2 regions of the Geobacter sulfurreducens PCA genome follow, and region 2 is predicted to be linked to the other one. Evidence: riboswitches for the same ligand, from Rfam matches in the RefSeq annotation. Region 2 holds a riboswitch; the other holds the start of a gene.
The links. A riboswitch is a leader RNA that binds a small molecule or an ion and turns the genes downstream of it on or off. The one in region 2 is predicted to bind S-adenosylmethionine.

Region 1: another riboswitch for S-adenosylmethionine. It lies ahead of GS_RS12380 (homoserine O-acetyltransferase MetX); the one in region 2 lies ahead of GS_RS04750 (trans-sulfuration enzyme family protein).

Annotation. Positions count from the first base shown of each region.
Region 1 is NC_002939.5:2,699,109-2,704,821, forward strand. It holds gene GS_RS12370 (YtxH domain-containing protein) at 46-357, opposite strand; gene GS_RS12375 (DUF948 domain-containing protein) at 363-752, opposite strand; SAM riboswitch class I at 1,005-1,107, shown strand; gene GS_RS12380 (homoserine O-acetyltransferase MetX) at 1,203-2,309, shown strand; gene GS_RS12385 (glycosyltransferase) at 2,355-3,167, opposite strand; gene GS_RS17595 (hypothetical protein) at 3,125-3,379, opposite strand; gene GS_RS12390 (GPMC system MBL fold metallohydrolase) at 3,508-4,263, shown strand; gene GS_RS12395 (TIGR04442 family protein) at 4,367-5,713, shown strand, end outside.
Region 2 is NC_002939.5:1,009,878-1,019,341, reverse strand. It holds gene GS_RS04760 (EAL domain-containing protein) at 54-2,582, opposite strand; gene GS_RS04755 (trans-sulfuration enzyme family protein) at 2,782-3,918, opposite strand; gene GS_RS04750 (trans-sulfuration enzyme family protein) at 3,934-5,067, opposite strand; SAM riboswitch class I at 5,142-5,248, opposite strand; gene GS_RS04745 (PilZ domain-containing protein) at 5,403-6,137, opposite strand; gene GS_RS04740 (inositol monophosphatase family protein) at 6,225-7,010, opposite strand; gene gnfK (nitrogen fixation two-component system sensor histidine kinase GnfK) at 7,127-7,873, opposite strand; gene GS_RS04730 (ammonium transporter) at 8,104-9,464, opposite strand, start outside.

The DNA.
Region 1 (5,713 bases), 1.7 Mb from region 2:
AAAAGCCCACGCGGGGTGGGCTTGTTCGTGCGGCGCCGGGAGTGGCTACATCTCCTTGAACTTCTCGCGCTCCCGGTCCATGGCTTCCTTCCCCGCCTCGATGGCGGAGGTGATGATGGTCTTCTTCTCGGTGATGAGGTCCTTGGTTTCCTCGTAGGTATCCTTGATCTTGGACTGGGCCTCTTTCGTGAATCCCTTGATCTTGTCGAGGGCCTCATCGGTCAGATCCATGATGTTTTCGCGCATCTCCTTGCCGGTCTTGGGTGCGAGCAGAAGCCCCAGGCCCGCTCCCACCGCGGCTCCGGCCAGGAATGACAGGAATACCGTTCCGACGCTCGTTCCTCTTTCTTCAGACATACGAATTACCCCCTTTTCTTGATGAGTCGTTCCATGAGGTACTTTCCGGCCACCCGGGCGCCGGTGCTCCAGGCGGAGGAGGCCGCCGCCGCGTGGGCCACGCTGCCGATGACGGCATTGATGGTCCGGATGTTGCGCCCGGTGTCGCCCACGGCTTCCATGAATTCCTTCACGTCGTCCACCCGCTCGGCAACCCCCTCGGTGACGACCTTCAGTTCGGCAAGGGTCTGCTGGAGTTCCTGGGTGAGGGGCTTCAGCTCCTGCCCCACCTGGGCCATGACGCTCCTGAACTCTGCCGCGGTTCTCCTGATCTCCAGCAGCGTCGGAATGAGAAACGCCACCAGCACAACCAGTGCGCAGGCCATTACCAGTACGGCAAGTGCGCCAATGCTCATGAAGTCGATCCCTCCACGGTCTTAATGGGAAACAGTATAGTGCACGGGACGGGGATTGCAAGGGAGCCCATCTGCCGCAAGCCCCCGGCCCCCGCCGTTGCTGCTTCCACGTGCGGTAAACTATAGCCAACGGCCCGTGCTTTTGCAAACGAATTGCTCGCCGTTTACGCAGATACGGCAACTTGGCGGCAAAATCCGATTGACAAACCGGCCGGGGCTTCCGTATCCTTCACCAAAAGAGAATAGTAGACCTTCTTATCAAGAGTGGTGGAGGGAAAGGCCCTGTGAAACCACAGCAACCGGTCCGGTAGCGGACGCCAGGTGCTAAATCCTGCCCGAAAGGGAGCGATGAGAGGGAGCTTGTGACCACCGACGCGTACAGGCCCCTTCCCGTTTCCCGGGAGGGGGCCTTTCATTTTCGCCGCCGCGCGCACGCGCCCGTGGGGAATCATGTCCGTCGGCATCGTCGAAGAACAATCCGTCACCTTCGAAACGGATCTCAGGCTGGAAAGCGGCCGGATACTGGGGCCCATCACCCTGGCCTACGAGACCTACGGCCGGCTGAACGCCGACCGGTCCAACGCCATTCTGGTGGCCCACGCCTGGACCGGCAACGCCCATCTGGCGGGTAAATACAGCGAAGACGATCCCAAGCCCGGCTGGTGGGACGCCATCGTCGGCCCGGGGCGGCTCCTGGACACCGACCGCTGGTTCGTCATCTGTTCCAACGTTATCGGTTCCTGCTACGGCTCAACCGGCCCCGCGTCCGTCAACCCGAAGACCGGCAAGCGCTACAACCTCTCCTTTCCGGTCATCACCGTGCGGGACATGGTGCGGGCCCAGGCCCTGCTGCTGGACCACCTGGGCATCGAGCGGCTCCTCACCGTCCTCGGCGGCAGCATGGGCGGGATGCAGGCCCTGGAGTGGGCCACCCAGTTCCCGGACCGGGTCCGCTCGGCCATTGCCCTCGCCACCACGAGCCGCCCGTCGCCCCAGGCCATCTCCCTGAACGCCGTGGCCCGCTGGGCCATCTTCAACGATCCGTCCTGGAAAAAGGGTGAGTACCGGAAAAACCCCAAGGACGGCCTGGCGCTCGCCCGGGGCATCGGCCACATCACGTTCCTCTCCGACGAATCCATGTGGCAGAAGTTCGGCCGCCGCTATTCGGCCCGGGACGGCCTGTTCGACTTCTTCGGCCAGTTCGAGGTGGAACGCTACCTCACCTACAACGGCTACAACTTCGTGGACCGCTTCGACACCAACTCGTTCCTCTACCTGGCCAAGGCGCTGGATCTGTACGACGTGGCCTGGGGGTACGAGTCGCTGGAAGACGCGTTCAGCCGCGTCACGGCTCCGATCCAGTTCTTCGCCTTCACCTCCGACTGGCTCTACCCCCCCTACCAGACCGAAGAGATGGCCACCACGCTCCGGGCCCTGGGCAAGGAGGCCGAATACCACCTGATCCCGTCGGCCTACGGCCATGACGCCTTCCTCCTGGAGCACGAAACCTTCGCGCCCATGGTCCGGGACTTCCTGGCCCGCGTGGAGCGGGGCTAGGCCTCCGCACACAAAAAAACCCGGCGATCGTCCGCCGGGTTCCACTCACGCGCCGGTGATCCGCCGGTAGAGCTCCAGGTAGGCCTCCGCCTCCCGTCCCGGGGAAAAACGCTCCCGCACCAGTTCCCGTCCCTGTTCGCCGAGGCGCCGTCCCAGGGCGGGATTGCGGAGCAGATCCCGGGCCCGGTCCAGGAATTCCCGCTCGCCCCGGAACAGGAAACCGGTGGTTCCCTCCTTCACTACTGAGCGGTTGCCGTCGATGTACGACGCCAGCACGGGCTTGCCGAAAGCCAGAGCCTCCAGGACGCTGTTCGCCATCCCCCCCTCGAAGGTCGAGCTGTTGATGACCGCGTCTGCCCGGCGGAACAGGGCGCCGATGGCGTCACGCCCCACTTCGCCCAGGTAGCGGGCAAAGGGATGGCAGTCGATGGCCTCAAGGGTTGCGGCGCCGTACTCCCGGTCCAGGACCGGCCCGGCCAGCAGAAAGCGGACCCGCGGCTCCTCCCGGTGGAGCTCCGCCAGGGGGCCGAGGGCAAAGGCCGCATTCTTGACCGGCCGCAGCCCCGCCGGCAGAAAGAAGACGAACTCGCCCCTGTCGAACCGCTCGTTTCCCCAATCGAACTCTTCCCCGGGCAGTTCCACCCCCTGGGGGATGACAGCCATCGTTTCGGCCAGGGATGGATGATGATCAAGCACCCGGCACCGGACGCACTTGTGGAACGCCGCCACCGCGGCGGCATCGCGCAGGACCGCCAGGGTATCCCGGCGCCGGGTGTCCTCCAGCGCTTCATACACGTCCGAACCGGTCAGGGTGATCAGGTAGGGGATGCCCGTGGCCCGGCCGGCCTCCCGGGCCACGCCGGCCCCCCCAGATAGGCGTGCAGGGCGTGAATCAGGTCCGGCGGATCGGCCGTGATGCGCCGCAGGATATCCTCCGCGGGCGCGGCGTCAAGGGAGTGAACGGTCACCGCGTGCCCCGCGGCCCGGAGCTGTCGCTCGATCCGCCTGGCGGTGACGGCATTCCCCCGGGCAGGGGGATGGTAATAGGGGGTAATCAGAGTAATCTTCATCCGGTGCTCCCTTCCCTCCGCAGGGGGCCGATGGTAGCCCGAACCGGTGGCGGACGCAAGGACAAAGACCCTTGCGGGGCCGCTTCCGCTCATGGTATCGTGGCCCAACTCGCAGGGAGACCCACCCCATGAAGATTACCATACTCGGCAGCGGCACCTCCACCGGCGTTCCCATGGTGGGATGCACCTGTTCCGTCTGTTCGTCGACCGACCCGCGCGACAAGAGGACCCGCGCCTCCCTCCTCATCGAAGCGGCCGGCCGCTACATCCTGGTGGACACATCCCCCGACCTGCGGCGCCAGGCCCTGCGGGAACACATCCCCCACATCGACGCGGTGCTCCTGACCCACTCCCACGCCGACCACGTGAACGGCATCGACGACCTGCGCGGGTTCCACTTCATCCACCGGCGCGTGATCCCCTGCTACGGCAACCGCGAGACCATGGACGCAGTGCTGCGCAATTTCTCCTACATCTTCAAGGGAATGGAAGCGGCCGGCTATGCGCCGCTGCTGGACCCCCACGTGATCCACGATCCGTTCGCCCTGTTCGGCCGGACCATCGTCCCCATCCACCTCCACCATGGCACCATGCCCGCCACGGGCTACCGGATCGACGGTGCGGCCTACCTGACCGATTGCAGCCGCATCCCCGAATCATCCCTGGCGCTGCTGGGGGGGCTCGACCTGCTGGTGATCGATGCGCTCCGCTACACCCCCCACGAGAACCACTTCAACATCGATGGTGCGCTCGGGGTAGTCGCGGAGCTGCGCCCCAAGCGGACGATCTTCACCCACCTGACCCACGAAGTGGCCTACGCCGACGGCATTCGGCTGCCGGAAGGGGTGGAGTTTGCCTACGACGGGATGACCGTCTCGCTCTAAGTTGTCCGCCCCAGCGTATCGTCATTGAAAAACCCGTGATTTGTCGATATAAGAGCTTATTCGCGAACACGCTCCGAGCGACGCATCTCCGGACAGGGCAGCCATGCACAGAGACATTCGCCTCCACGGCCAGATAGACGAACGGATCGAGTACTACGCCATCGTGGCGGGAGACGACTCGCACCAGCGCTACTTCTTCAACGCCGCGGAGGGGCCGGGGAGAGAGCTTCGCTTCTTTGCGCCCGGCAACGAATTCGTCCTGGGCCCGGGGGGCATCAGGCACGAGGGGAACGGCGGCTCCTTCTGCGAGTACATGTTCGGCGTGGACCAGCCGGTGCCGGACCTGGCCAAGGGCGACGTCATCAACCGGCTCGTCATGTACGGCGCCCGCATGGAGGAGGAGAGCGGCAACCTCATCTTCGACGACCGCACCGGCGGCCAGCTCGGCTTCGAAAAGATGTTTTTCGAAGGCAACGCCGTGGTCAACTACTTCTTCTTCATCTCCTCGGCCCGGGTGACCGGTCCCCTGAGACGGCAGCAGGAATCCATCGTCAGGACCATCGGCAAGACCCTCAAGCGCTCCGCCGCCGTAGGGGAGCAGGACGAAAACGCCCTCATCGCCGAGGTGCTGGCCCTCCTGAGCGATCCCACTGCCCTGTTCTTCCTCTTCAAGCTGATCAACGTCCACCACCGGGAGTACCACGACACCTTCCGGCGGCTCTACTTCAGGAACAAGAAGATCGCCGACGACGACTTCGCCATGCTCACCGCCGTTGCCGCGCGTCACGACATCGACCGCTACCAGCAGGAGCGGATCAGGATCGATGTCATGTACAAGCACCCGGCCAACCGCCGGATCGTGGACGAGTACAAAAACATCCTGATCGGCTGCCACCGCAAGGGGGAGATCAGCCGGCTCGAAAACGCCCGGCTCACGCGGCTCAAGACCCTGTCGGTCCGCAACAAGATCCCGGGCGCGCTCTTCTACACCCTCGACGAAGTCCTGAAAAACGACAAGAAACTGGTGGCGCCCGAGGAGCAGGACTATCTCTCCGATATCCGCCAGATTCTCGAAGGAATCTTCCTGACCGAACGGGACATCGAGAGTTCCATCGACCGCGAGGACATGGCCCGGCTCCTCTTCGCCAAGAAGAAGGCCGCCGAAAACCGTGACCACGCCTTCGAGGAACTACTGCTGGACGCCAGCCGACTCTGCGACGAAAAGATGCGCGACGGCGCCGAACTGGCCATCATCGAGGGCTTTTCCTACCTGATCACCTTTTTCGACCGTTACGACACCACCTCCCAGGCCGTCAACCAGCTGGCCTTCATGGAAAACGTCCGGATCACCGAAGAGATGATCCGCAGCCTGCTGGGCAACAAGACCGCCTTCGACTCGCTTCGGGACGGCCTGTTCGACGAGCTCTTCATCGCAGGACTCCTGGAAAAC
Region 2 (9,464 bases):
CCGGAGAGAGGAGAGTATCGAGGTTCAGAAGGCCTTCGGTGACCGGCCAGGTCCTACCCCTCTTCGGCCCTCGCTATCAGCCGCAGGGGTGCGGTCCCGCGGGCGGGCAACGCCGCCATCAGGCGCGCCTCCAGGTCCCGGGCCGACATGGGCCTGCCGAAGTAGTACCCCTGAACCTCGTCGCACCCCCGCTCCCGCAGCAACTCCAGCTCCTCCTCCCGCTCGACCCCCTCGGCCAGGACCCGCAGCCCCAGGCTGTGGGCCATGGCGATGATCGCCTCCACGATGGCCCGGTCGTCCAGGTCGGAGACGATATCGCGGACAAAGGAGCGGTCGATCTTGAGCCGGTCGATGGGGAAGTGCTTCAGGTAGCTGAGGGACGAATACCCGGTGCCGAAGTCGTCGATGGCCAGATGAATGCCCCTTACCTTCAGGTCGATGAGGGTCATGATCGTGTCCCGGGCCCCTTCGAGCAGGGTGCTTTCGGTCAGCTCCAGTTCCAGAAGGGTGGGATCAAGCCCTGTCTCCTCCAGAACCCGGTCGACCATATCGATGAACCCCGGTTGGTTGAACTGGTGCCCCGACACGTTGACGGCCACCCTGACCGGCGGGAGGCCCGACTCCTGCCAGGCACGGCACTGGAGACAGGCTGCCCGCAGGACCCACTCGCCGATGCGGCGGATGAACCCCATCTCTTCGGCCGCGGGAATGAAGCGCCCGGGCGGGATAAGGCCTTCCTCGGGGTGGTTCCAGCGCAGCAACGCCTCAACGCCGAAGATTCCCCCGGTCCGCATATCGATCTGGGGCTGATAATCGAGATAGAACTCCTCATTGGCCAAGGCGCGCCGCAGACGGTCCTCAAGCCCCCGCCGGTCCTGGGCGGAGCGGTTCATGTCGTCGCTGTAGAAGCGATAGACGTTGCGGCCGGCCTCCTTGGCCGCGTGCAGAGCCATATCGGCCCGGGAAAGGAGCACATTGCCGTCCTCGCCGTCGGACGGGAACAGGGCAATGCCGATACTGGTGGAGATGAACACCTCTTTTCCTTCCAGGTCAAAGGACGGGGTGAGCAGGTCCAGAAGCGACTGGGCCACGATGCTCACTCCCCGCTCATCCCGCGCCCCGGTCAGGATGACCACGAACTCGTCGTCGCCCAGCCTGGCCAACGTGTCGCTGACCCGCACGTGGGCCTTGAGCCGGTCGGCCACCGACGTCAGGAGCAGATCTCCCATGGCATGGCCGAGAGTGTCGTTGATGTCCTTGAACCGGTCCAGGTCCAGGAACAGCAGCGCCACCGCACCTTCCTCACGCCTGGCCACGGCCAGGGCGTGGCTGACCCGGTCCTGGAACAGTGCCCGGTTCGGCAGGCCGGTGAGGGGATCGAAGTAGGCAAGCCGCCGGATTTCCTCTTCACTTCTCTTGCGTTCCCTCATGTCGTGAGCGATGCAGACGATGCCGCACACCTCGCCGTCCTGGTTCCGCATGGCGCCGCCGGACAGGACCACCGGGATCAGCTCGCCCTGGCGGCTCCGGTAGAGGAGCTCCCGGTCGGGAACCTGCCCCTGCTCGGCCATCTCGGCAATGATGCTCTGCCCATGCCCCCCGTCGGCCAGGATGGACGAGAAGGAACGGCCGATCAACTCGTTCTCCCGGTAGCCGAGCAACCCGCAGAGGGCCGGGTTGACGTTCATGACCGTACCGTTGGTATCCACCACCAGGAGGGCGTCGGCCATGGAGCAGATCACGTTGTCCAGGTAGTTGCGCGCCGTGGTGATTTCGTCCTTGGCCGCCCGGAGTTCCGTGGTCATGCGGTTGAAGGCGCCGGCGAGCCGGCCGATCTCGTTGTTGCCGCTGATATCGATGCGGGTGTCGAGGATTCCCTGCCCCACCTGCTCGACCCCTTCCTGCAGGAGCGCTATGGGACGTGAAATCAGTATCGCCGAGAGGGTGCCGCCACCCATTGCAAAGAGGAGCGCCACCGCAGATGCCGCGCTGAGGGTGAACAGTGCCAGGGTAATGGAATCGTGGACTTCCTGCTGACGTGTGACGAGCCGCCGCCGTTCGAGGGCGAGAGCGCGGTCGACAACGTCGAGGAAGTGTCTCTCCGCTGTCTCGAAGCGCTCCTTTACCTCCAAAATCGCCGCGGGTGAGCTGACGCGGCGCACGGTCTCCATGGACTCTGCGCTCAGCGCCAGGAGATCCCTGCCGGCCCGGTCGATTTCCTGCACATACTGCCGTGTTTCGGGATCAAGACGGTCGGAGAGGTCTTTCAGGGTGGAAAACGCGGACTGGTACAGACCGGCTCCCTGTTCCAGGAGCTCTTTTTCTTCCTCAACCTGATGGCGGGCAGCAACGCCGTTGCGACCGACCACGCTCACCAGTCCGAACTCGCTGGTGGAGGCAACAATGCGCACTCCCGCATGGCGGATGTCGTGGAGAGTCCTAATGGCCGGCAAGCCATCCCGCGTCACCGCGTCGAACTCGGCGCTGATCCTGGTGATGGCGCTGCCGCCGAAATAGCCGACCAGCCCCGTGAGCAGGGCGAAGATAAAACAGCCGGCTGTGAGGGTGCTCCGAATCTTCATTACCGCCTCTGTACTTTCAAGGAAAGATCACCTGGCTGCTACCCGCTGCATGATTAAAGGACGGAGGAGCGGACCACAGTGCACCTTGTTACAGATATCGGCGAAATGCGCAGGGAGTTGAGCTAAAAGTAAACAAAAACTGATCTTCAGCAAAAACCCTAATCCTTTCATTGCGTTTCATTATCGGCCATGCATCGTGTCAGCCGTTGATCAGGCGGTCCATCTCGGCCAGGAGGTCGTCGGCGTCCTCAAGCCCCACGGAAAGCCGTACCAGGGTATCGCCGATCCCCCGGGCGGCCCGCTCGGCCGGCGGCATGGCCGCGTGGGACATCCTGGCGGGATAGGAGATGATGCTTTCCACCCCGCCGAGGCTCACGGCAAAGGCAGCCAGACGCATCCCCTCCAGCAGGCGGCGGGTGGTTTCAACGGTATCCAGGGTGAACGACAGGACCGCGCCGGGGCCCGACGACTGCCGGCCATGGATATCGTGACCCGGATGATCGGGGAGTCCGGGATAGAAAACCCGGCTCACCCGTTTTTCCCCAGCCAGCCAGTTGGCAATTTTGACCGCCCCGGCCTGGCTTTCCTCCATCCGGACCCGCAGGGTCTTGATACCCCGCAGCACGAGCCATGAATCCTGGGGGCCCAGGATGGCGCCGAAGGCATTCTGGATGAACCTGATCCGCTGCCCCAACTCCGGGTCCCTCACCACGGCAAAGCCGCAGACCACATCGCTGTGGCCGTTCAGGAACTTGGTCCCGCTGTGGAGCACCACGTCGCAGCCCAGGTCCAGGGGCCGCTGCAGGTAGGGAGTCATGAACGTGTTGTCCACCAGGGTGATGGCCCCCCTCTCCCGGGCCAGGCGGGCCGCGGCGGCCAGGTCGGTGATCTTCATGAGTGGATTGGAGGGGGTCTCCAGATAGAGGCCCTTGGTGTTCGGGCGGAAGGCCGCCTCAATGGCGGCCGTGTCCGTGGCGTCCACGAAGGTGGACTCGACCCCCAGCCGGCTGAAAAGCTGGGTCAGCGCCCGGAAGGTACCGCCATAGACATCCTCGCAGACCACCAGGTGATCGCCGGGCGAGAACAGGAGCAGCGTGGAGGAGATGGCGGCCATGCCCGAGGCGAAGGCGAATCCCCGCGTCCCGTTCTCCAGCTGGGCCACGGTTTCCTCAAGGGCCTCGCGGGTGGGGTTGTCCGAGCGGGCGTAATCGTACTTGCCGAAATGGTCCACCGATTCCTGCCGATAGGTGGACGTCTGGTAAATGGGAACCGAGAGCGCTCCGGTGGTCGGATCGATCTCACGGCCCGTATGGATGATGCGGGTGCCGAATTTCATGATGTCCTCCATTTCTTACGCGAATGCCCGGGACAGGTCGGCGATAAGGTCGTCCGCATCCTCGATCCCCACCGAAAGGCGCAGGAGCACGTCATTGATGCCGAGCCGCTCCCGAACCTCCGGCGGGATGTCCGCATGGGTCTGAACCTGGGGAAAGGTGATCAGGGTTTCAACGCCGCCGAGGCTTTCCGCGAATGATATCAATTCCGTCTTGAGGAGCAAACGCTCCACCAGAGCCTTATCATCCACCTCGAAAGCGATCATGGCGCCGAAGCCCCGGGCCTGGCGCGCCAGCAGTTCGTGGCCCGGATGGCCCGGCAGCCCCGGATAGAAGACCCGTGGCACCCGCGGATGCCGCGCCAGCCATTCGGCGATCCGGCCGGCGTTTTCCTGCTGGCGGTCCAGTCGCACCGACAGGGTCTTCATCCCCCGGATGGTGAGCCACGCATCCTGGGGCCCCAGCACTGCGCCCACGGAATTCTGGAGGAAGTAGACCCGCTCGGCCAGGGCCGGCTCCTTGACCACGACCAGCCCCGACACCGTGTCGTTGTGCCCGGACAGGTACTTGGTGCCGCTGTAGACCGTGATGTCGGCCCCGAGATCCAGGGGCCGCAGAAGATAGGGAGTGAGGAAGGTGTTGTCCACGATACAAAGCAGCCCCCGCTCGCGGCAGAGGGTCGAGAGGGCCGCGATATCGGCGACCTTGAGGAGCGGGTTGGTGAGGGACTCCACGAACAGGGCCCTGGTCTCGGGACGGATGGCGTCCCGCACCGCCTCAGGATCGCTCGTGTCCACATAGGTGAACGAGAGGCCGTACTGGACCAGAATCTGGTCGAAGAGACGGCAGGTGCCGCCGTAGAGGTCCTCGGTCACCACCAGGTGGTCGCCGCTCTTGAAGAGCAGGAGGAGATTGGCGATGGCAGCCATGCCCGAGGCATAGGCAAATCCCCTGGCGCCGCCGTCCAGCCGGGCGATCCCCTCTTCCAGGGCCTGGCGGGTGGGGTTGCCGGAGCGGGAATAATCGTAGCCCGTGCTCTGGCCCAATCCCGGATGCCGGAAGGTTGCCGTCTGGTAGATGGGTACCGTCACCGCCCCGGTGCGGGTATCCCAGTCGAGACCGATCTGTGCTGCCTGCGTCGCGATGTTCATGGTTTCCTCCACAATGAAAAATCCCCTTCCGGGGTGCGGAAGAGGATTCGATTCACCGTGAGGTGTCACGCTCTTCCTTATCTCCCGAAACCTGTCGGTCTCGCAGGAATTGGCACCTTCCCCCCATGGGGAGGTTGCCGCGACGTCACCGGGCCTGTCCCTCGGTCGCTCTTGATAAGTTAAGCCGTATTCTGTTGTGGGTTACGCTCGTTGCTGCCCGAAACGCCTTCAAACCGTAAGATACCTTACCAATTTGATAGACATTAGTAAATCAGATTTTGATTATTTTTTGTAAAAATATATACCAACCGGCTGCAGAGAATAATACGCCAGCTTCAGATACCGCCTACCACCCTATTCTGCTCACACAAATCAACAACACACTTCCTCTGCTCATCCGTCAGCTCAAGAAATCTGACCCCGGCGCCGGCTATGCCCGGCGACACCCCCCACGGCTTGCGCCAGCGGACCTCCGCCGCGATGGGTGTCTGGTCGTCGAATTCCAGCATGCGCAGCCAGAGCCGGGCGCCCTGGGGCCAGGGATCGACGGCAATGAGAAAGCACCCGTCGAGCGAGAGATTGAGGCTGACCGTGCGCGTCACCTCTTCCGGGCTGAACGCCGGGGTTTCCGAAACCATCACGTTCAGGTGAGCGGCAACCCGGTCCCTCCGGCGGATGATGCGGGGGACGAAACAGGCGCAGACCTGGCGGACGAAGCTCCCGAGCCCGGCGCCGGGACCGGGGACGCGATCGTAGAAAAGCGCCCGCACCGTGGCAGAGCGGGAATCCCATTTCACCCTGAGCGTGGGAAACACCTGGATCAGATCGTAGAGGGCAGCCTTTTCCGTGCTGGTCGCCCGAACCAGGGTGGGAACGTCCAGGAGGATACCGTTGAACGCCTCCCGCGCCATGAGGGGAAAAAGTTCCCCGATGGAGGAGACGACCGTCACGTCCTCCACTTCGCTCCGCACCGTATCAAGATACGGCGCCACGGCCACCCGGCCCTCTACTACGAATACCAGGCGGACAGGCTCTTCGGTTTTCATCGACTCTTCATTACGTTCTGCCATTGCATTCTCCACGGGAAGCAGAGGATATACGCCCGGAACAGCACAGTCGTCAATGGGCAAATACAGTCAATATGGGAAAACGACAGGTTAGAGGGTGTCTCCCGCCGCCAGCACCCTCTGCATTTCGTCGTGGATCAGACCGTTGGAAGCCAGGATGCGATGTTCGGACACGGAGAAGGATGCGCCGTCGTGAGTGGTGACCCGCCCCCCCGCTTCGGTCACCAGCAGAAAGCCGGCGGCCACGTCCCACGGCTTGAGCTTGAGCTCCCAGTAGCCGTCAAGCCTGCCGGCGGCAACACAGGCCAGGTCGAGGGCCGCGGCGCCGGCTCGGCGCACGGCGCGGGCGGCAAACTGGAAGCGGTAGAAGTTGTCGAAGTTGTTTTCATTGTCACGGGTCCGGTCATAGGGGAAGCCCGTAGCCAGCAGGCACTGCTTCAGGGGAGCCCGCGACGAGACGTGGATCGGACTGCCGTTCACGAAGGCACCCTCCCCCTTCACGGCGGAGAAAAGCTCGTCCATAACCGGTTGGTAGACCACGCCGACGGTCACCTCTCCGTCGATTTCAAGGGCAATGGAGACGCAGAACCACGGAAAGCCGTGGGCATAGTTGGTGGTGCCGTCCAGGGGGTCCACGATCCAGCGATACCGGGAGGTGCCCGTCTCCCTGGTCTGTTCCTCGGCCAGGATGTCATGGTCGGGGAACGCGGCGCGGATGGCGGCGACGATCAGCTCCTCGCTGGCCTGATCAACCTCGGTGACCAGATCGATCTCCCCCTTGTAGCGGATGTCGTGGTCGGTCCAGAGACGCTCGCGCTGGAGTTGTCCGGCCCGGCGGGCAGCCTCGGCGGCAACGGCGAGATACGTGGCGGTCATGGCATTCTCCCGGAAATGGTGCTTGAGGGGTTATAGCAAACAGCCGCGTTTCACGCGACAAAAAAAGCCGCCCGAACCGTAGTTGGGCGGCTGTGAATCGGGAAGTGCCTAAAAATTCACTCGGCTGCGACAAAGGTGAGCGTAAAGGATGTCCCCTCCCCCACCGTGCTTTCCACCGCGATGGCCCCGCCCACCGACTCCATGAGCTTGCGGGTAATGAACAGGCCCAGCCCGGTGCCCTCTCCCGGCTCTTTGGTGGTGAAAAAGGGGGTGAAGATATGCCCCAGCAATTCAGCCGGGATGCCGGGACCCGTATCCGTCACCTGCACCGTTACGCCCCCCTCCCCGTTCTGGCTGGTGCGAATGAAGAGCTTTCCGCCCTCTCCCATGGCCTGGAGGGCGTTCATGACCAGGTTTATGATAACCTGCTTCGCCCGGTTGGCGTCGGCGGCAATGAAGGGGAGCCGGTAATCCAGATCTTCGATGACGGCGATAGAGCGTTTATGGGCCTCGTAACGCAACAGGGTCATGGCCTCCCGGAGCACCTGGTTCACGTCCGCTTCCTGGTGGTCGCTTACGTCCCGGCGGGTAAAGGAAAGGACCCCCTTGGTCATGTCAGACAGCCGGTGGGCTTCCTGGTTGACCCGCTCCACCATCTCGCGTACGAAATCGGGCAGGCCCTCTTCGCGGAGGATCATCTGGGTGGCCGAAACGATGACCGACAGAGGCGTGTTCAGCTCATGCACCACACCGGCCGCCATCCGGCCGAGCTCGGCCATCTTCTCGTTGAATGCAAGAAGCTCCAGCAGCTCGCCCTCGACAGGGTCCTTTTCTGCTATGTACTTCGCAAGCGCATTTGCCATGGGTCACCCGGGATCCGGTTGGGGGCCGAAGCGGAGAGCCCCACCATCCGTTAGGCACGAGGCATGCCAGAACGAAGATGTTATATATTCAGGCCTTTACGCACCATCGACCGGCCGTCACCTCGATTAATGCCGCTTTTTCAATCACCAGTCTGCCCAATATTTCAGCACAAAAAGAAAAGCCGCCCCCTGGAAGGGGCGGCTCATCAGAAACGTGAGATAAAATGTTTCTAGTTGTACGCCGACTCGGAGTGCTGGGTCTGGTCGAGGCCCATGATCTCGTCTTCCTTCTCCACCCGGAGACCGATGGTCTTGTCGAGGATGAAGGCGATGACCAGGGTCACGATGAAGGCATAGGCACCGGCCGACACCACCCCGATCACCTGGGTGATGAACTGGGACACGTTGCCGGAGAGGAGCCCCGTGGCCCCCACCGTGGCGAAGACGCCGGTGACGAGGGCGCCAAAGGTGCCGCCCACGCCGTGCACGCCGAAGGCATCCAGGGAGTCGTCATACTTGAGCTTCGCCTTCATGAGCACACCCAGGTAGCAGATCACGCCGGCGCCGAGGCCGATGATGATGGCAGCGCCCGGCTGGACAAAGCCGGCCGCGGGCGTAATGCCGACCAGTCCTGCGACCACGCCTGAACCGAAGCCGAGTGCCGAGGGCCTGCCCGCGTGGATCCATTCGGCGATCATCCAGGCCAGGCCGCCGGCTGCCGGGGCGATGGTGGTGGTGGCGAAGGCGAGGCCCGCAAGCCCGCCGGCCGCATCAACGTTGTTCACGCCGACTACCGCCGAACCCGCGTTGAACCCGAACCAGCCGAACCAGAGGAGCCCCACGCCGAGCATGGTCATGGAGAGGTTATGGGGAGCCATACGCTCATGGGGGAACCCGTGACGTTTGCCGAGGAAGACGAGGAACGCCAGGGCGGAAATACCGGAGGAGAGGTGAACAACGGTGCCGCCGGCAAAGTCCAGGGCACCCTTCTTGAAGAGCCAGCCGTCCACCATCCAGACCCAGTGGGCCAGGGGATCGTAGACCAGGGTGGTCCAAAGGAGCACAAAGACGCAGTAGGCGGAGAACTTAACCCGCTCGGCCATGGCGCCGGAGATGAGGGCTACGGTGATCATGGCGAACATTCCCTGGAACATGGCAAAGACGTACTCGGGGATGGCGTTGGGTTCACTGGTCACGTTCTGCCAGAGGGTGTAGACCGGCGCGCCGTCCTTGAAGCTGATCATTCCGTTGAGCAGCGCCCGGCTGAAGTCTCCCACAAGCCCCATGCCGCCCATGTCGGGACCGAAGGCCAGCGAGTAACCGATGACGGCCCACTGGACCCCCACGATCCCCATGGCAACAAAGGAATGCATCAGGGTTGAGAGGACGTTTTTGCTCCGGACCATGCCGCCGTAAAAGAGGGCAAGGCCGGGAAGCATCAGAAGGACCAGGGCCGCGCAGACGAGCATCCAGGCGGTATTGCCGGTATTGAGGACCGGTTCGGCCACCTTGGGGGCTTCGGCAGCCGCCGGTGCGGCCTCAGCCGGGGCAACGGCCGCCGGAGCAGCCTGGGCGGAGGTGACGGCTGCCT